2 regions of the Psychrobacter sp. Ps1 genome follow, and region 2 is predicted to be linked to the other one. Evidence: riboswitches for the same ligand, from Rfam matches in the RefSeq annotation. Region 2 holds a riboswitch; the other holds the start of a gene.

What was found. Region 2 has a riboswitch for thiamine pyrophosphate ahead of thiC (phosphomethylpyrimidine synthase ThiC). Riboswitches for the same ligand answer to the same signal wherever they lie in the genome.
Region 1: it holds a riboswitch for thiamine pyrophosphate, as region 2 does, so the genes downstream of both, I3249_RS07200 (ABC transporter substrate-binding protein) here and thiC (phosphomethylpyrimidine synthase ThiC) in region 2, are expected to answer to the same signal.

Annotation. Positions count from the first base shown of each region.
Region 1 is NZ_JADQAN010000011.1:31,175-36,694, reverse strand. It holds gene I3249_RS07215 (YeiH family putative sulfate export transporter) at 86-1,210, shown strand; gene I3249_RS07210 (cold-shock protein) at 1,528-1,737, opposite strand; gene I3249_RS07205 (YbaN family protein) at 1,981-2,403, opposite strand; TPP riboswitch at 2,835-2,951, shown strand; gene I3249_RS07200 (ABC transporter substrate-binding protein) at 3,123-4,019, shown strand; gene I3249_RS07195 (VWA domain-containing protein) at 4,130-5,428, opposite strand; gene I3249_RS07190 (RelA/SpoT domain-containing protein) at 5,464-5,520, opposite strand, start outside.
Region 2 is NZ_JADQAN010000006.1:74,437-89,425, reverse strand. It holds gene hemC (hydroxymethylbilane synthase) at 1-135, opposite strand, end outside; gene I3249_RS04530 (LytTR family DNA-binding domain-containing protein) at 364-1,101, opposite strand; gene I3249_RS04525 (sensor histidine kinase) at 1,431-2,456, opposite strand; gene argH (argininosuccinate lyase) at 2,696-4,069, shown strand; gene I3249_RS04515 (oxidative damage protection protein) at 4,387-4,677, shown strand; gene phoU (phosphate signaling complex protein PhoU) at 4,778-5,560, opposite strand; gene pstB (phosphate ABC transporter ATP-binding protein PstB) at 5,680-6,438, opposite strand; gene pstA (phosphate ABC transporter permease PstA) at 6,684-7,589, opposite strand; gene pstC (phosphate ABC transporter permease subunit PstC) at 7,651-8,604, opposite strand; gene pstS (phosphate ABC transporter substrate-binding protein PstS) at 8,814-9,980, opposite strand; TPP riboswitch at 10,273-10,417, shown strand; gene thiC (phosphomethylpyrimidine synthase ThiC) at 10,666-12,780, shown strand; gene I3249_RS04480 (fructose bisphosphate aldolase) at 12,904-13,794, opposite strand; gene I3249_RS04475 (EamA/RhaT family transporter) at 13,971-14,819, opposite strand.

The DNA.
Region 1 (5,520 bases), on a different contig from region 2:
CTGTTTTTATTATAAATGCAGCGGGCATATACTGTCTATTCATAAGCTTATGCTTATCTTAATATCAGTGATAGGATACCGCGTCATGTACACACTCGTCCAATCAGTCAGCAACTCCGTTCATAACTATACCCCTAATCACCGTCACTTAGCGGGATTAGCGGTAGTTCTGATCGGTAGTTTGTTTTGCTTATGGTTGGACAGCAGTTTGGATATCTGGTCAAACGGACGTATTGTCGGCTTATCCTCTTTAACGCTAGCGATTTTGCTGGGTATGATTTTGGGCAATACCGTCTATCCCAAATTCACTGAACGTTTAAACGGTGGTGTTTGCTTTGCCAAAGGTCAGATATTGCGACTTGCGATTATGTTTTATGGGTTTAAACTGACCATGACGCAAGTTGCGAGTGTCGGTATGCCAGCGATTATGACTGACGCGCTGGTACTGACGTCAACCTTTTTGCTGACCTATTGGTTAGGCACTAGATGGTTAAAAGTCGATAAAGAAACGGTTATTTTAATTGGTTCAGGGGCAAGTATTTGCGGTGCTGCTGCCGTCATTGCCGCAGAGCCTGTGGTCAACGCGCAGGCCCATAAAGTCACTATCGCCGTGGCAACTGTGGTGGTGTTCGGCACTATCGCGATGCTGCTATATCCTTTTTTATATCATCTTGGTTGGTTACAGCCTTGGCTAAGCGCCCAGCAGTACGGCATGTACACTGGCTCAACCGTCCATGAGGTCGCACAAGTCGTGGTCGCAGGTAATGCAATCAATACCGAGATTGGTGATACCGCAGTCGTGACCAAGATGATACGTGTCATGATGCTCGCGCCTTTCCTGCTTGTGTTATCGTTTGCGCTAACCAAAGAGCGCACCGTAGATAGTGCGGCTGTAGAAGAAGATAGTGATAGAAGCGAAACAGCGTCATTTATGACTCGTGTTAAACAAGTCAAAGTGCCATGGTTCGCGTTTATCTTTATCGGCATTGTGTTGATACATACATGGGTGCCAATATCTGAGAGTATTGTACGCAGTATGGTGATGCTAGATGATGTACTACTTACGATGGCCATGTTTGCATTAGGTCTGACCACTCATCTGAGCGCGATCAAGCAAGCTGGCGTTAGACCCCTTATCTTGGGTGCTATTATGTTCGGTTGGTTAATACTGGGCGGTGGTCTAATCAATATTGGCATTAGCTTTATATAATAAGCTAAATATTCATTCTTAACTGCTGATGTCATTGCATAATGTAAAAGGCCTCCAACTATCTATAGTCGGAGGCCTTTTTACATCTGTCATTTAATCTAATATGATTGGCTAAAACTTTTAATCTTGGACTAGTACTAACTTTAATACCAGTACCTTAAATACCAGCCTCTTAAATACCAGCCTCTTAAGTACTAATGCTCTAAACACTAATGCTGTAAATACCAAGTCTCTAAATGCTAAAACATAGACGAAAAAAAACGAACCCGAAGGTTCGCTTTTCTACATCTATTCATCTATCTGTCTATAAAGACAAATTAGATAGCAACGATGTTATGTGCTTGTGGGCCTTTTTGGCCTTGAGTTACAGTGAACTCAACTTCTTGGCCTTCAGCCAAAGTTTTGAAACCTGAACCAGTGATTTCGCTGTAATGAGCAAAAACGTCTGCGCCAGTTTCTGGAGCGATAAAACCAAAGCCTTTAGCTTCGTTGAACCACTTAACTGTACCTTTTTGAACGTCTGACATAGTATAATCCTACTTTTAAATTTATTAATGGTCTAGTGACCGGTAACGCTTGCAAATAGCTACTGAACGATAAATATTAAAACGAAGGATTATAACTAATACTACGAGGTAATGATTTGGTGCAGAACTGCTCTTAAGCTTGGGCGTATTATAAGGGGTACATCCCAGTATCGCAAGTCTTATCTCATATTTCGTGTAACCAGAGCCGTTTATTGACCGATTTTGGCGCAAATTGCAACGGATTTAGGCATTTGGTAAACGGAACAAATATATCGCTACTCCACTACAGACAGTGGCTACCGCCCATGCCATCCACATCATATCGGCAGGCAAACGATAAAATAACATAATTGTCGATGCTGCCATCATAACCGTCGCTAAACACTTGGCATAAAGCGGAACGGCATGATTCTCTTCCCAGTCACGGACGAATTTACCAAAGTATTTATGATTAATCAGCCAAAAATGAAAGCGTCGAGAACTACGTGCCCAGCAACCTGCTGCTAGCAAGATAAAAGGCGCAGTAGGCATCACTGGCAACAATATACCGATAATACCTAAGATAAAAAACAGCCAACCAAGCGTCACAAAGGTCCAACGCAGCATTGGGCTGTTGGATTGATCAGTCTTAGGTCGGTAATAGAACGTTTTTTTATTATCGGTCATATAAGTTGTCGGTCGTGTAAGTTGTCAGTTATGCCAAATGTCGATTGTCTAGAGTAGCGCCTATTAGATAAGCAGCGGCATAGAAGGCTAATCATGCAATATCGCCCGTCTGCGCACAAGACTATTTATATAAGGTTTTTGCTATTGATAGGTATGTTTGGTTAGTAATTGGGTAAGTACCAATAATAAATACTGCATTCTTTTATTAATACATCGATTGAAAGCGCTTATAAAAAGCCGTGATAAGCTTTGAGAAGCAACATCTATCCTAAAGAGCGGTTAACGAACACCAGTCATCACCTGCCATCGTCATTCCCGATACGCTTGCATCCCATCTTGTAAGTCGTCTATGATGATGCAGTAACTATCGATAATAGCCATTCGCAGTACGGATTCATTAGCAGTACTGATCAAAAATAATGCAATAACAATCAATCTTGTCGGGGTGCTTTGATTTAACGCTGTAGACACAGCCCACATCATCGCTGAGACACACCCGTGAACCTGAAGCAGTTAGCACTGACGTAGGAAACAAGCGTGACACGCCCTCAGAGGTCTATAAATAAGCGCAGTCTATAGATGACGTACTGGTGATAACCATCTTAAACGCTGAGCATCTGACAATTAGCATCGAGACTTCACTTTTCTTATTTGGCCTTTCTTGTTTTACCTTAATAGTATCAGTCTGATTGTTTTCCATAATCAAAAAGGAAACAACCATGCAGCCGACCACCAAACTTACTCTGACCCTCGAATGGTTTTTAAACCCTGATCATCTGCCCTTTATCGCTGGTGTAACCACGGGCGCATATGAGCAAGCAGGGCTTGATATTACTATCATCGAGCCAGATGACCACTATGATGGCTTTGCCGAACTACAGAACCAAAGTATCGATTTGCATGTCAATGAGCCTATCCATCTGTTTGAACATTACGCGCCTACTCTACGTGCACTGGGCTGCTTTTTTGAGACCGATGGCGGTATATTGATGCAACGCGCTAGCATGAATAAATTAAAAAACAATCAGCCTATCCGCATCTGCACCCCTGCTGCTGAAGAAAAAACCAATCGTATTGGTTTTGAGATATTGGCGCGTTATGCCAAGAAAAATGGCTTTAGTATCAGCCGTGATAATGTGACCTTTGTACAAAAAGACTTTTATCACATCAAAAACCTGCAAGAAGACCCAAGCCTAGATGGTGCATGGCTGTGCTTTTATAACTTTGAGGGCGTTGAGGCAACTCACGAAGGGTTAGAGTTTGAGTTTATCGATCAGCATCTGTCACCTTATCCGAACTTTTCGGCGTTAGAGATTCTGACAACGAATGAGATCTATAACGCGAAAAAGGACGCGATAGATACCTTTATTCAAGTGACCAGCCAGATGACTGAACTGTGTAAAAATGAGCCAGCCACTGCCCACCGTATGTATTACGACTATAGTAGAACCGAGGCTGATACGCTGATGGATGCCATCATTGATAATACGCTCGGCAGATTGATCACGACGATTACGCCTGATGCCAATAAATGGCAAGAACTGCGTGAGATGCTGGCCGAGATCGATATTGTGACGTTGACTGATGAGCAGTATCAGTCGCTTTGGGCGCTATAGATATTTTATAAGTTAAGATATTTTGAGGAATAAAAAAACCGCCATAGTGTTTGGTGTGGCGGTTTTTTATTTAGCTGTAATCGAATAGTGAGGTTAGCGCAGTCATATTTTTATAGTGAATTGACTATGCCTAGTTGCTTGGCTTCTTTTAGCCACATTGGGAACTCTTCTAGCATATTCTCATACAAGGCTTCTTCGCTGATATCATCCAAGTCATCGAGTTCAAAAAAGTCGCAATTATCAATCACGCGCCCTGTCATATCGTCTAGTTTTTTGAGGATACCATAACCACGACCACCCAAGCCCACAAACTGCCAAAATATCGGTAGTTTCGCGGCTTCCGTCATGACTCTCGTGATACCGCGATTGTCATTCACCCCGCCATCACTGATAAATAGCACGTAGACAGGCACATCCAAGCCGTCTTTTTGATAAAACTCCGTCACGGCTTTCATGACTTCTGCTTCATTGTTAATGCGTGGGCCAAGTGCCCATTTGCGCCAGCCGCCATGAGCGTTGTCAATGAAACCATCATAGTTATTCAGCCCAATCTCGCCCAAATACTGCGGATCTCGGGCAAACGCCCAGCAGTCTAGCGCTTGGTCGTCATCGAAGCTCACTGCCAATGGCAATATGCGATTGACTACCTCTTGCACGCGGCCTTTTTTGTACTGTCTGTTCATTGAGCCTGAAGCGTCTAACACCAATGCTACCTTTGCGGTTAACTGCTGCAATTGACGTTTCTCAAGCGATATCGTGGCTTTTTTGGCGAGATTGACGAGTTTTGGGGCTTTGTCTAGCATGACCTTCTCTAACGATGGTTTTGCTTGAACTGGTCCTGCGGTCGGCTCGAGTACTTGCGGGCTGCCCTCTTCTACATCGCCACCGAAATGCTGCACGATGGCGGCAAGTCCACCATTAAAGCCTTGCGCGACGTTTGATACTCGCCAAACGCCACCCTTACGATAAAGCTGCATGAGCATACTGGCTTGCTGCTGGGCAAAGTCTGCTGCTTGATACTCTGCCTGTACCTTTTGTGACTGCTGCCAAATGCCAATCTCTAACGATTGAATTTGATTCAGCGGCGTGTCGGCTGATAATACAAAAAACAAGCTGTCTATATTCGCAGCCAGTTTGGATAAATTCACTTCAAACTCGGCTTGGATGCCTTTACTCGCCGTTGGCTGCGACTCGTAATGGGTGAGCTTGATTTGCCCGCACGGTGAGGTTGGCTGATTATAAAACACCATGTAATCATCATTGATCAGTTTGCCCGCTGCGTCTAAGGCAAAGCAGCTGATGTCCATCTCTATTGGGCTTTGACGAGTGAACTTGAGCGTGATTGGTGCGGTATCATCAATAGCAAGATTGCTTAAAGGCGCGCGTTGTCCGACGGTGAGATGGTTCATGGTGTTCCCTTAATCTATTTGAGAGATTAGAAAATTTAGCTCAAGTTGGATGCGTAATCATTTAGCCTATCAAAATACCTTTTTAGAATGCT
Region 2 (14,989 bases):
TAGTAAATTAATCGTCAGATTAGGATACAACGCCAATAAACGATCACGAATATGCTCAGCCTGCCATAGGGCTAAAGGACTTTGACGTGTAGCGATATTTAGAGTAGTCAAAACAGGTTGCTGCGAATTGCTCATAAAGGGCCTCAATAAGTTCGATACTAATACTATAGTGGCTATAGTCCCTATGTCAGTACTATTCGTATTTATACTGAATAATATCGATATTACTCGATAGGGTAAATTTGCCAAAGCATAGGCGACTCAAATGATTAATAGTAGATGCTGACGCAAAAAAATACCCCTATTTAAGCATAAATAAGGGTTTGATGATATGGAATGATTGGTCGCTATCAGGACAGCCTATCACATGCTTTGGATTTTATCACGTAAGGCAGGTAAGTGACGACGACTGACCGCTAGCGTCTCATCAATGCCTTTAAAACGTATCTGATACTGGCCTGCGTCTAGGGTTTCTAAAAAGTCCAAATAACTAAGGTTGATGATGGCATTGCGATGTACTCGGAACAGACGATCATCAAATTCTTGCTCTAACTCTTTTAGCGTTTCATCAATCAATACCATGCCATCTTTGTGACGTACTTTGACGTATTTTTGATCTGCTGCAAAATAGTAGATATCTTTTAGCTTAATCAGTTCAACACCGCGATGCGTACGAGCAGCGATATGTTCACGTATCGGACGTGCTGTCGGGTCTTCAAGCTTGCGAATTTCGTTTAGTTGAGCAGCATTTAGATTCTTCGCTTTGTTTAATGCCTCTAATAGCTCATCTTTGTTTGCAGGTTTCAACAAATAGCCAATTGCATTGGCTTTTAACGCTGCGATCGCATAATGGTCGTATGCCGTCACAAATATAATCGCTGGTGGATGCTCAAGTTTGGCAAGTTCTTGAGCACAGCGCACGCCGTCCATTTCAGGCATTCGAATATCTAATAATATAATATCTGGCTGCTGGGTTTTTACAGCGACGATGGCTTCTGCACCTGTTGTGGCCTGAGCAACTACCTCATGGCCTGACTCCTGTACAATTCTCACCAAGCGCTCACGCGCTAGGGGCTCATCATCACAAACTACGATACGCATGCAAACTCCCATCCAAGGACATACTTAATATTTTATTTAATAATATTACGGCTATATTAGCACTCATTATCAATCACTTAGAATATAAAATCTAAATTATTTAATAAAATTCTGACAAAAACCACCAGTTTTTATAGCGGACAATATACTCCTGCTATCGGTAGATTTTATATGGTGTAATTGTGTTTCACGGTAGTTATGATATTACTTATTCGTAATCATTATTTATCAAACATAAATTATGACGTCTATACATGGCGATGCAATAAGTATGCCAAATAGGCTTTTAAGAGTTGAAAAAATGGAGAAAGCTAATAAAGAACAGTAGGTTATAAACCGACGTCTTGTAGAGGATAGTCGATGATGGTGATAATTTGAGTGCTGGCTACCGAGCTTTGAATGTCAGCACTTTGACCAAAATGGGCACGCAAACGATCAGCTTGAATATAGAAATTCATATGCTGGCGCAAATCATGATTGATAATTAATGTCTTTTTGGGAAGCGCAACATCAATCATAATTTTAACTCGGTGTTGTTCCCACGTGACTTCGATATTAATGCAGATAGTTTCTGTCGTCATCTCTACCACATTGAGCAGTATTTTCTCTAGCACGCTTTGTAGCGTTAGTGCAGTGATAACCATGTCATACATGATATCTTCTTCAGGTAACGTCCAATTGACTTCGAGCTTGTCTGCTAAACGACTAGATTCGATTGCCAAATAATGCTCACAAAGATCAACTTCTTCTTCAAAGCTAATCTCGCGTGTACCACTAAAACTAGCACGGAACAATGCAGAGACGTGCTGTAATAAGATAGCGGCTTTTGGCGGGTTCGATTCAATCAGAGATACAAGTGTATTGATAGTATTAAAGAAAAAGTGCGGGGCCGTACGGGCTTTTATGAGATCATTTTGCGCAGTCAATTTATATTCAAAGGACAACTTAAGCGCATTAAGCTCACGGTAGCTACGCAAAAAATATAATAAAAATACAGTCGTAAAACCGCCAGACAACACTGTATTGAGCACGATATTCAATACAAACGTGCGACTATCATATGTTAGCCAACCGAAATTAATCATAGATAATGTGACTAACGCCATCGAAACTGCAGCAGCAAACATCAGTAACAGTACAATCCGCATACTTACGCTAAGAATACTGGCATTTTTAAATGCAGGACGTAGATAGTCAACTAAATACAGTGAGGGGATAACCGTCAGAGCGTTTTGGGTGAAACTACGTACAAACTGAATCATGAAATCTGACCAAGTGGCTAAGCTATGGCGCTCCATTACCGTTAGGAACAAGGACCAAAAAAAGATATATGTCAGCCACTGCCAAGGCCTCATGATCTCCATGAGTTTAGGAATAAAAAACTCTAAGCGAGTAGCTAGTAAGGCAACCTCATCATTTGCTATACTCGAGTTCTTATTCTCTTGACTTGTCTTGTACCGATATGAACGCCAATTCTTCAAAACCTAGTAATCCTGAATCAAGTAAAAGTTCATCTGACTCTGATTTTAGCACAGATGCTCCGATAACAAGTACCACAACGCAGACTGCGCCTGCTAGTAGCCAAGGCCAACAAATGTGGGGCGGGCGCTTTAGTGAAGCGACAGATAGCTTCGTTGCCGCCTTTACTGCCTCTGTTGGCTTTGACCAACGCTTTGCTCGTCACGATATTCAAGGCTCGATTGCTCATGCAACGATGCTAAAAGAATGTAACATTTTAACTGCTGATGAAGTTGCCACCATTATCGATGGCCTTCAGCAAGTATTGCGCGAGATTGAATCAGGTGAGTTTAACTGGTCGATCGCTCTTGAAGACGTGCATATGAATGTCGAGTCACGTTTGACTGACATCATAGGTGCCGTTGGTAAGAAGCTACACACTGGTCGTAGCCGTAACGATCAGGTAGCCACAGACATTCGCCTATGGTTGCGCGAAGAGACTGATAATATTATTGAGTTATTAGTCCGTTTGCAAAGTGGTTTACTTGATTTGGCTGAGCAACATACTGACACTATCATGCCAGGCTTTACTCATTTGCAAACAGCACAGCCTGTTAGCTTTGGGCATCACGTGATGGCATGGTTTGAGATGTTGTATCGCGATACTGAGCGTCTTGTCGATGCACGCCGCCGTATCAACCAGATGCCACTTGGTAGTGCAGCGCTTGCTGGTACAACTTTCCCAATCGATCGTACCATTACTGCTGAATTGCTAGGTTTTGAAGGTATCTGTCAAAACTCACTCGATGCTGTTTCGGACCGTGACTTTGCGATTGAGTTTACTTCAGCGGCTTCTATCCTGATGATGCATATGTCACGCATGAGCGAAGAGATTATTCTTTGGATGTCAGCGCAGTTTAATTTTGTGCAGATACCAGACCGCTTCTGTACTGGCTCATCGATTATGCCGCAAAAGAAGAACCCTGACGTACCGGAGTTGGTACGTGGTAAAGCGGCACGTGTCTTTGGTCAGTTGATGACTTTGCTTAGCCTAATGAAGAGCCAGCCACTTGCCTACAACAAAGACAACCAAGAAGACAAAGAGCCTTTGTTTGATTGCGTTGATACGTTGACAGGTTCACTATTAGCGTTTGCTGATATGCTACCCAACATTACGCCAAACGTCGATGCCATGCGTGCCGCTACGATGAAAGGCTATGCGACTGCGACTGATTTGGCAGATTACCTAGTACGTCAAGGCGTGGCATTCCGTGATGCCCATGAAGTGGTTGGTAACGCTGTTGCTTTAGGCATCAAAGAGGGTGTTGATCTAAGTGATTTGTCATTGGCACAGCTACAGCAATTTAGCGATGCCATCGGTGAGGATGTCTTCGACTATCTAACGCTAGAAGGCTCATTAGCAGCTCGTGACCATTTAGGTGGCACTGCGCCAAACCAAGTCAAGCAAGCGGTGGTCAATGGCCGTGCTCGCTTAAAAGCCTTTGCCTAATCAGTAAATTACAAACAACAGCCAACTTGCCAATCTAAACTTAACACCCGCTATCCATGCGGGTGTTTTTATTTGTCCTATGACCTCTACTGGATTAGCCAATGTCGTTTTCAAAATATCAATAGCTTTGGAAATTTCAATAAAAAGGTCAAACGTAGTTAGTGTTTGTCATGTACCAACTACCAGAGACTTTATAACAAATGGATAGAGGCTTGACGGTATACATTAGTACCCTTTGCTAAATCTACCAAGACCGTTATCATAGACTCATATGATATTTGATTTAACCACTTAATATAATGAATAAGGAATGCCTTATGACTGAGACTTTTAACCCTCAAGCAAATACTGTGTTTTGCCGTAAATATAAGCAAGATTTACCGAAAATGCCGCATCCACCCTTCCCTAACAAGAAAGGCCAAGAGCTGCAAGAGACCGTATCTGAAAAAGCGTGGAAAGAATGGCTTGAACATCAAACCATGCTCATCAATGAGAATCATCTAAGCATGATGGATCCTGCTGCCAAAAAGTTTTTAACAGAGCAGCGTGATAAGTTCTTAGACAATGAAGACTATGAGCGTGCACAAGGCTGGACACCAGAAAGTTAGTATTTACTGGCTTTCTACTAGCTACATTTAGTAGTTATAAAAAAACGCGCTTACTATAGCGCGTTTTTTTATTATAAGGTGAAAATCAATGTATTTCCTATCAGCCTTCATCACTATCTGACGTTTCAAGCTCATTGGCTGGCAATGTACTAACTTGACGAGCAGCCAATCGGTCATTGGCTTCTTGCACCGCTTTTTCGACCATCGCATAGTCTGAATGTCGCACGTCCTGCCCACTGATATAGTTAATGACTAGCTCTGCGACATTTTGTGCATGGTCACCAATACGCTCAAGCGATCGTAATATCCACATGATATTGATGACTTTTGATACGTGGCGTGAGTCTTCCATAATATAGGTCATCAAAGCACGAATAGCTGACTGATATTCGGTATTGACCACGCTATCATTACGCATCACTTCAAACGCTTGTTCCGCATTCGATTGACTAAAAGCTTCTAGCGAGTTGTTTAGCATTAGACGAACTTGATTGCTCAAGTGCTGAACCTCAGCATAGCCGTATGCTGATTTGCCTTCTGCCGCTATTTTACTGGCCATTCGCGCAATTTTTACCGCTTCATCGCCGATACGTTCCAAATCAACCACACCTTTACTGATCGACATGACTAAGCGCAAATCACTGGCTGCTGGCTGGCGCTTGGCGACCAATAATAAAATGTGCTCGTCGAGCTCGACTTCCATTCGATTGATATCGAAATCCATATCGATGACTTCTTGCGCCAGTGTTTCATCTTTATCGATCAGAGCATGAATGGCTTTGGCCACTTGGTTAGCCGCGCTATCACCCATATATAAAAATAAACGGATGGCTTCATCAAGATCTTGGTCAAAACTTTTGGAGATATGCTTATCACTTTGCATGAGAGGTATTCCCTAGAATCTATATTTTAATAGCGCAGTGTGCTTGTGAAGTTAGAAAGTCGGCTTATGACATGCTAATCAGCTTTGTCTGCTTGTACCGATTTCAATCTCAATCAATGTTAGCCATAACGACCTGTAATATAGTCTTCTGTCGCGGTTTGGGTAGGTTTGGTAAATATCTGATCGGTCTCACCCATCTCAATCATATCGCCTAGATACATATAGACCGTATAGTCAGATACGCGTGCTGCTTGCTGCATATTGTGAGTGACGATAGCGATGGTGTAGTCGTTTTTCAGATCTTCGATCAAATCTTCGATAGCACCCGTCGAGATAGGATCCAGTGCTGATGTCGGCTCATCAAGCAACAGTACTTCAGGCTTGGTCGCGACGCTACGTGCGATACATAAACGCTGCTGCTGACCGCCTGATAACGACAGTCCTGATGCTTTTAGCTTGTCTTTTACTTCTGGCCATAGCGCTGATTTTTTCAGTGCCCACTCTACGCGATGATCCAGCTCATCTTTGCTTAATTTTTCATACAGTCGTACGCCAAAGGCGACATTGTCATAGATTGACATCGGGAACGGCGTTGGCTTCTGAAAGACCATACCAACTTGTGCACGCAATAAGTTCACATCGATGTCTTTACCCAAGATATTTTTGCCATCTAGATTGATATTGCCCTCTGCGCGCATACCTGGATATAGATCGTACATGCGGTTAAAGGTACGCAGTAGCGTAGATTTACCACAACCTGAAGGACCAATAAAAGCGGTCACTTTTTTATCCGCGATATCGATATTGATGTTTTTTAATGCCTGAAAATCATCGTAATAGAAATTTAAATCTCGAACTTCCATTTTTGCAGCAGGCATATTCTTAGGAATATCTTGAATCGTTTGCTTATTAAAATCAGCAGTGTTTGGTTGCTGAGCTTGGGCGCTAGTAGACATGGGTCTATTTAATAGGCTGCCTGTTGCCGTATTAAAGTTGTCAGCAGTCGTGTTCGTACGGACGTTGCTTAGGACATCATTCATAATATTTCAACCTAGCTCAATTAATTTCATATAAGTTTAAGTAAATGCTTAGCGTGCAGCGTACTACCGTCTTCTCTCAGCCCTTATTTGGGCTGACCTCTACCACCGATAAATCTTGCCAAAATATTCAATACTAGGACAGATGCGGTGATAAGTAGTGCTGCCGCCCAAGCCAGTGTATGCCAGTTGTCATAAGGACTCATCGCAAACTGGTAGATGGTATTGGGTAAGTTGGCAATAGGCTGACCCATATCTGTACTGAAGTATTGATTGTTAAGTGCGGTAAATAGTAACGGTGCTGTCTCACCGGTGATTCGAGCAAAAGCCAATAGCACACCTGTGGTCAGTCCCGCTCGTGCAGCTTTTACCGTAACCTGAGTGACCAGTTTCCATTTAGGAGTACCTAGCGCATAAGCTGCTTCACGTAGACTATTAGGTACCAGGTTCAGCATGTTTTCTGTCGTACGCACGACCACCGGAATAACAATCAATGCCAATGCCAACGCGCCTGCCCAACCAGAGAAACTTTGACCTTTTACCATCAGTGCATAGATAAATAGACCGATGACAATCGATGGCGCTGACAATAGAATATCATTTAAGAAGCGTGTGACCTTGCCCAGCATACTGCCTTTAGAAAACTCAGATAAGTAAATACCTGTCATAAGGCCAATAGGTGCACCGATAAACAATCCTGAAAAAGCCAACATGACCGAACCAACGATAGCATTGCGCAAGCCGCCTGCACTCATCGGCGGCGGCGTATCAGCGGTAAAAATTGGCAACTGCACCATGCCTTGGAAGCCTTCAACAAACAAAGTCACCAAAATCCATGACAACCAAAACAAGCCAAAAACCATCGCTGACATGGCAAAACCTAGACCTAACTTGTTGGTCAAACGACGCTTGTTATAAAGGCTTTGATTGTAGCGGGTAGCGCCGTTTGGCTTAGTAGGTAGTGGTGCATTGATCGCATTGTTAGCAGGCATAATATTTATTTCCCATATCTTTTATCAATATCTATCAAGGTTCAATAAATCGGTAACAGACTTATCGGTTACCTGCTTTGTGATCCATGCGCATGAGCATCAGTTTTGCTAAAGACAGCACAATGAAGGTGATGACAAATAAGATTAAGCCTAGATGTAGTAGAGACGCAAGATGTAGCTCACTAGACGCTTCAGCAAACTCATTGGCCAAGGCCGAGGTAATCGTCACGCCAGAAGTAAACAGGCTTGGACTGATATTAAACGCATTACCAATCAAGAAGGTAACTGCCATCGTCTCACCCAATGCACGACCAAGACCCAAAATTACGCCACCAACAACACCAGCTTTGGTATAAGGCAGGATAATCTTGAACATGACTTCCCAAGTCGTCGCGCCCATGCCATAGGCTGACTCTTTCAGTAAATCTGGTACGACAGAGAAAACATCGCGCATGGTAGCGGCGATGAACGGTATGATCATAATGGCAAGCACTAGGGAGGCGGTAAACATACCCAGTCCCATAGGCGCACCTGCAAACAGTTTACCGATAATAGGCAAAGGGCCGACGTGCTCAATGAACCATGGCTGAATGTGATCACCAAAAAATGGCGCAAATACGAACAATCCCCACATACCATAAATGATAGATGGGATACCAGCCAACAACTCAATGGCGATACCAAGTGGTTTTTTGAGGAACTTAGGGCACATTTCGGTTAAAAATATCGCAATACCGAAACTGACTGGAACCGCGATAACAATAGCGATAAATGACGTGACTAAGGTGCCGTAAATAGGCGCTAATGCACCGTATTCATTGGCGACTGTATCCCAGTTATTGCTGGTATAAAATCCCAAACCAAACTCTTGAATACTCGGCCATGCTCCAACAATTAGAGACACCAAAATGCCCCCTAAAGATAGGAGGACGAGTATGGCAAACGCTTTAGTAGAGTTAACAAACAAAGCGTCGTAACGTTTTTGTTTAGCCAGTTGGGACCTTAAGTCTGTCATAAGTGTCTCAGCATTGAATGGGATGAATCGAAATATTAAAAAGATGTATATCAGGTCTTAACACAACAAACTTAAACGGTATGAGTAACTATATCTATCGAGATGTATTCATCAAATTTGCTGTGTTAAAACCTCTCAAACAACTACCGGAGAATAGTTATTCGAGAGGATAACTTGTCGGTTGCTAAATAGTATTTAGCAGAAACAAATTACTGAGCTGGCTTGTAGACAGGTTGTCCATCACTACCTTTTACTTCGTTCCACTTCTCTTTGAACAAGGCTACTGCCGTGTCAGAGAACGGTACGTAGTCTAGTTCCATGGCGCTGTCATCACCTTGGGTATAAGCCCAGTCAAAGAAGTTCAACACGCCAGCTACCTGTTGAGGATTTTCTGGTTGCTTATGTACCAAGATAAAGGTCGCAGCAGCGATAGGCCATGCTTGGTCAGTTTCAGAGTTAGTGATGACTTTATAAAAGCCTTCTTGTTGTGACCAATCGATATCACCTGCCGCAGCAAACGTCTCAGCAGATGGCTGTACAATGTTACCAGCTGCGTTTTTCAGCGCAGTATGTGACATCTTATTTTGCTTAGCGTAAGCATACTCAACATAGCCGATAGAGTTTTTCATGCGGTTTACGTAGCTTGAAACGCCTTCGTTACCTTTACCACCTGCACCAGTAGCAGAAGTCGGCCATTTGACGGTTTTATCAACGCCAACGGTGTCTTTCCAGTCTGGTGAAACCTTGGCAAGATAGTCAGTGAAGTTAAAAGTCGTACCTGAACCGTCTGAGCGGAATACTGTTGTGATTGCTGCATCTGGCAAGGTCAAATCTGGGTTCATCGCCTTAATCGCAGGGTCATTCCAGTTACTGATTTTACCCAAATAGATATCAGCTAAAGTCGTACCGTCTAGCTTCAGTGCACCAGGCTCAACACCATCAATGTTGACGATTGGTACAACACCACCGATGACTGTTGGGAACTGAATCAGACCTGCTTCGTCTAACTCTTCAGGCGTCATCGGGGCATCAGAAGCACCAAAGTCTACTGTTTTTGACTGAATTTGTTTGATACCACCAGATGAGCCAATCGACTGATAGTTGACTTGGCCGCCGGTCGCAGCATTGTAGTCATATGACCATTTCGCATAGATAGGCTGCGGGAACGACGCACCCGCACCTGTAATATTCATAGCGATATTTTCAGCAGATTTAAAATCTGACGTAGCAGAAGATGCTGTCTGAGAGGTTGTTTCAGCTGTTGTCACAGCGCTACTGCTAGTATCAGCAGTTGGCTCCGCCGTATCTGTTGACTTATTACACGCCGTAAGCATTAATGTACAACTGACGGCCACTGCTAATAACGAATAACGCATGTAGGACTCCTAAAGTTTAACAACGGTATAAAAAAGCATTGCTTGTGATATGCGTGTTATCTTGCCAAATCTTTATGACAGTTTAATGACAACTTCTAGAATCCTTCATTCGCTTTACATAATATTTGAATAATTCGTCTACAACCTAGCAATACTAAGCACCCTCATCTATTAACACTCAAAAAATTATTCACGAAAATATGGAACTGTATGTGTGACACGGAATATTTGTATCCAAATACTATTAGCCGTTGGTACAGAATTTTGTTAGTATGAAGGCTGATTTACAACACTGACAGACTCGGGGTGCGGTGTATTTTTGGCTCACTTTATTAAACTTACTTTATTAAAGTAGTCGCCTTAATACATTCGCTGAGAGATCACCCGCCGAACCTGATGCGGTTAGTACCGACGCAGGGAAGTCTTAAGCACTTTGTTATTTACGACAAAGGGCGCGTAGAAATACATTTTTATCGTCACTACTGTCTTAATATGCGTGATGCATAACCGGATAAGAAGAGAGGATATCAAGCTGCGTCCAATATTTGATGAGCACCATGCGCGACGATACTTTTTGGTCGAAGTTGTGGGTTCATGATATAAACTTGTCTAGATGATGGATGCCTACCCCCGCAGATACTGGCGGTGTTGATTTTATTCAAAAACCAACACGCTAGGACAGCATATGACTACTGCAGACACTACTTCAATTGCACCGAAAGCCCAAACGCATAACCCAGCCGACAACTCAACGCTTGCTTCTAATGCTGCTGACACTAATAACGTCAAAGCAGATAAGAAAGCAGATGCGCTAAAAACCCCTGCTCACCGTGCCGCAAGTGATGCCCGTTTCGAAGAAGATGCGCGCGACTTGCACCGTATTTTACCTGCCTCAAGAAAAGTCTATATCGAAGGCTCAAGACCTGACATCCAAGTACCGATGCGTGAAATCAGCTTGGCTGATACGCCTGTTGGCGGTACTGGAGATAAAGACGGTGAGCATAATCCGCCGTTTTATGTGTATGACACCTCAGGTGTATATACCGACCCTAATGTCGATATCGACCTTACACGTGGATTGCCAAAATTGCGTGAGAACTGGATCGCAGAACGCAATGATACCGAGCAATTAAGCGGCCTATCTAGCTCATACGGACAAGCACGTGCTCGCGATATCAGCACTGCCAACCTTAGATTTGCTCATATTGATAAACCGCGTCGCGCCAAAGCAGGACAGAACGTCACGCAAATGTACTATGCACGCCGTGGCATCATCACTCCTGAGATGGAATATATCGCCATACGCGAAACGCAAAAGCAGCATGAACTGACCGATATGCGTCAACACGATGGCGAAAGCTTCGGTGCCAATACGCCTCAAATCATTACCCCTGAATTTGTTCGTGATGAAGTGGCGGCTGGACGCGCTATTATCCCAAACAACATCAACCACCCTGAGTCTGAGCCGATGATCATCGGGCGCAATTTCTTGGTGAAAATCAATGCCAATATCGGTAACTCAGCGTTGGGCTCGTCTATCGATGAAGAAGTATCTAAAATGACGTGGGCAACACGTTGGGGTGCGGATACTATTATGGATTTATCAACGGGCAATCATATTCATGAAACCCGTGAATGGCTAATCCGTAACTCTCCTGTGCCGATTGGTACGGTACCGATTTATCAAGCCCTAGAAAAAGTCGATGGCGTCGCTGAAGACCTTACATGGGAGATATTCCGTGATACGTTGATTGAGCAAGCAGAGCAAGGCGTCGATTACTTTACCATTCACGCCGGCGTACTATTACGCTATGTACCGCTCACCGCAAAGCGTCTGACAGGTATCGTCTCACGTGGTGGTTCTATCATGGCTCAGTGGTGTCTAGCCCATCACAAAGAAAGCTTTTTATACACGCATTTCGAAGATATCTGCGAGATTATGAAACAGTACGATGTAGCATTTAGTCTAGGTGATGGCCTACGTCCTGGTTGTTTGCAAGATGCCAATGATGAAGCGCAGTTTGGCGAGCTACGTACGCTTGGTGAATTGACTAAAGTGGCATGGGAACACGATGTACAGGTGATGATCGAAGGCCCTGGACACGTCGCGATGAACCGCATTAAAGAAAACATGGACTTGCAGCTTGAGCTATGTGCTGACGCGCCTTTCTATACTTTGGGGCCATTAACGACAGACATCGCTCCAGGCTATGACCATATCACTAGTGCCATCGGAGCTGCAATGATTGGATGGTTTGGTACAGCGATGCTGTGCTATGTCACGCCAAAAGAACACTTGGGTCTGCCAAACAAAAAAGACGTCAAAGACGGCATTATCACTTATAAAATCGCTGCACACGCTGCTGACCTTGCTAAAGGTCATCCAGGAGCACAGGCACGTGATAACGCATTATCTAAAGCACGTTTCGAATTCCGCTGGGATGATCAGTTCAATCTAGCACTCGATCCTGATACTGCACGTGAATATCATGATGAGACGTTGCCAAAAGACGCACACAAATCGGCACACTTTTGCTCCATGTGTGGCCCTAAGTTTTGTTCAATGAAAATCACTCAAAACGTCCGTGAATATGCAGCAGGACTAGATAAAGATGCTGCCAACCAAAAAGTAACGCCGCAAACAGGCGACTTAACTGACGCTGGTCATCTAATCAAAGAGGTAGATACAGAGCTCGTTGGACAAGTTGGTGAAGCCACTGCTGAGGAAATTCGTCAAGGCATGGCGGAGATGACTAAAAAATATAACAACGAAGGACGCCAGTTATATAAAGAGGTGTAGGGTTAATAACCGATACTTTTCAAATAAGAAAAGCCCTACTATTTAAGTATTTGCACACTTATCTAGTAGGGCTTTTTTGGCTTATTTACTCATAATTTATGTGCGAATTTTCATTTACTATGTTTACACTTTCGACGCCTGATAAATCTCTTCAATTGAAGCATTAATTGTCTCAGCAAATTCACTATCGCTTTGTTGCTTACTCAAGCCTTCGGTAAAAGCACGCGAGAAGCTCGCAATCATACCTGGGTTTTGTTTGAGCTTGGCACAAGCATCGCTACGACTATAGCCACCAGATAACGCCACCACTTTGAGCACTTTAGGATGGTCAATCAGCTCCTGATAAAACCCTGCCTCTTCTGGCAATGTTAGCTTGAGCATCACTTGGTGTTCGTCATTCAAGCGTTCTAGATTGCGCAGTATATCTGCCTTCAACAGTAACTCGCACTCATGCTTTTGAGTGCTATCAATATTGACCTCTGGCTCAACGATAGGCATCAGACCTTTTGAAATAATTTGCTTAGCCACATCAAACTGCTGTTGTACCACAAGCTCGATACCATCGACGTTTGGCTCATAAATGACTGAGCGCATTTTAGTACCGAATACGGGATAGTTTTTTGCTTTATCCAATAATAGATCCAGATTCGGAATCGGCTTCATAACTTGCACGCCGCTCATTTGCTCAGCCAGACCTTTATCTACCTTTAAAAACGGTACGATATTTTTATCTTCCCATAGGTAATTGGCCGTCGACTTACCATTAACTTCGCGCTCCATGGTGTCTTCAAATAAAATTGCACCAAGTACACGCTCGCTATCAAAACAGTCACACGTCATGATACGAGCACGCATTTCATGAACCAAATCAAACATGGCCTCATCATTATCATAGTCGTCGTTGCTAACACCATAAGTCTCTAACGCTTTCGGTGTGCTGCCGCCACTTTGATCAAGAGCAGCAATAAAACCTGAACTATTTTTTATACGCTGTAATTGCTTATCGTATTCCATTGAGCCTGCATCCTATTTTTATTGGTTAAGTTAAGTATCATAAACTAAGCTTTTTTATTCCATACAAGCCGTGTTATTTGTAGATAACCTTATCATAGGATGATTTATATGCCTATATAGGATACGTGACAATATAGCCAAAAAATCATGAAACCAATACTTTTAGACAATGCGCATTACGCCAAAAACAGTACCCCTACACAGCAGACTGCCAATACTAATCCTATTATATTAATACGGTTCAACTGCTCTTTAAATACACCTACGCCAATCAATGTCGCTACGGCAATAACGCCGACATTCATACCAGTGAAAACAATACTAGGAGAATCATGCAGCACTTGATGTGCCCGTACATAAGCATAAATATTGCCCATGTTTAATGCGCCAAGCAGCAGTCCTGTCATAAGTGCTTGTTTTTGCCAACGTACCCGTGTGATAAGTAAATAGATTAGAAGCAATACACCTGCTACCCCGAAGCTAACCAGTAGAGTCAATGGAAAAGCTGCTCCTTGTTTGGCAACTTGTTTGAACAAAATATCAATAATGCCGTAGCCTGCCCATACCCCGAATAACCACAGTGGCGTATGCTTTGCTTGCCGAGTAATATCGTTATGCTGTGGTCGATAGACAAGCGCACCTAATGCCAAAAATCCTAACGCCAATCCAAGTATACGTGTACCAGTCAGCACCTCACCGAATAGCAAAAAAGCCGCTACGATAGGAATGATAAGTGATAAGCGCTGAGACGCGTCGGTTGCTACCATCCCCACCGCTTCAATAGCCCGTCCCAGAATAATAAATACGGCAGGTAATAGTATCCCAAGCGCGATGATAATGCCCCAAGCGCTATCAAGCGCATGAATGGCACCTACATCAGGTTTTAGTAATACCCAAGTCAGTAAAAAAGCCATAGGATAGCCTGCCACGATGGTCTGACGAATATCTATATTTTTCTGGCGCAATATTTTCAAAAGTACGGAGACGGCGACACTGCATAGCACCGCTATTATTAAATACATCATTCACTGCTACCTTTTGAACTTCAATGTTGAGTTATTATTGTTCATCTATTTATAAAGACCATTAAATAAAATGCCTGCTAATCAGTTGATATTTGCAATAAAATCATAGTTATAAAAGCAATATTTAAACCATGAATAAGTTTGGATGTAGAATGTAACAAAATATGTTT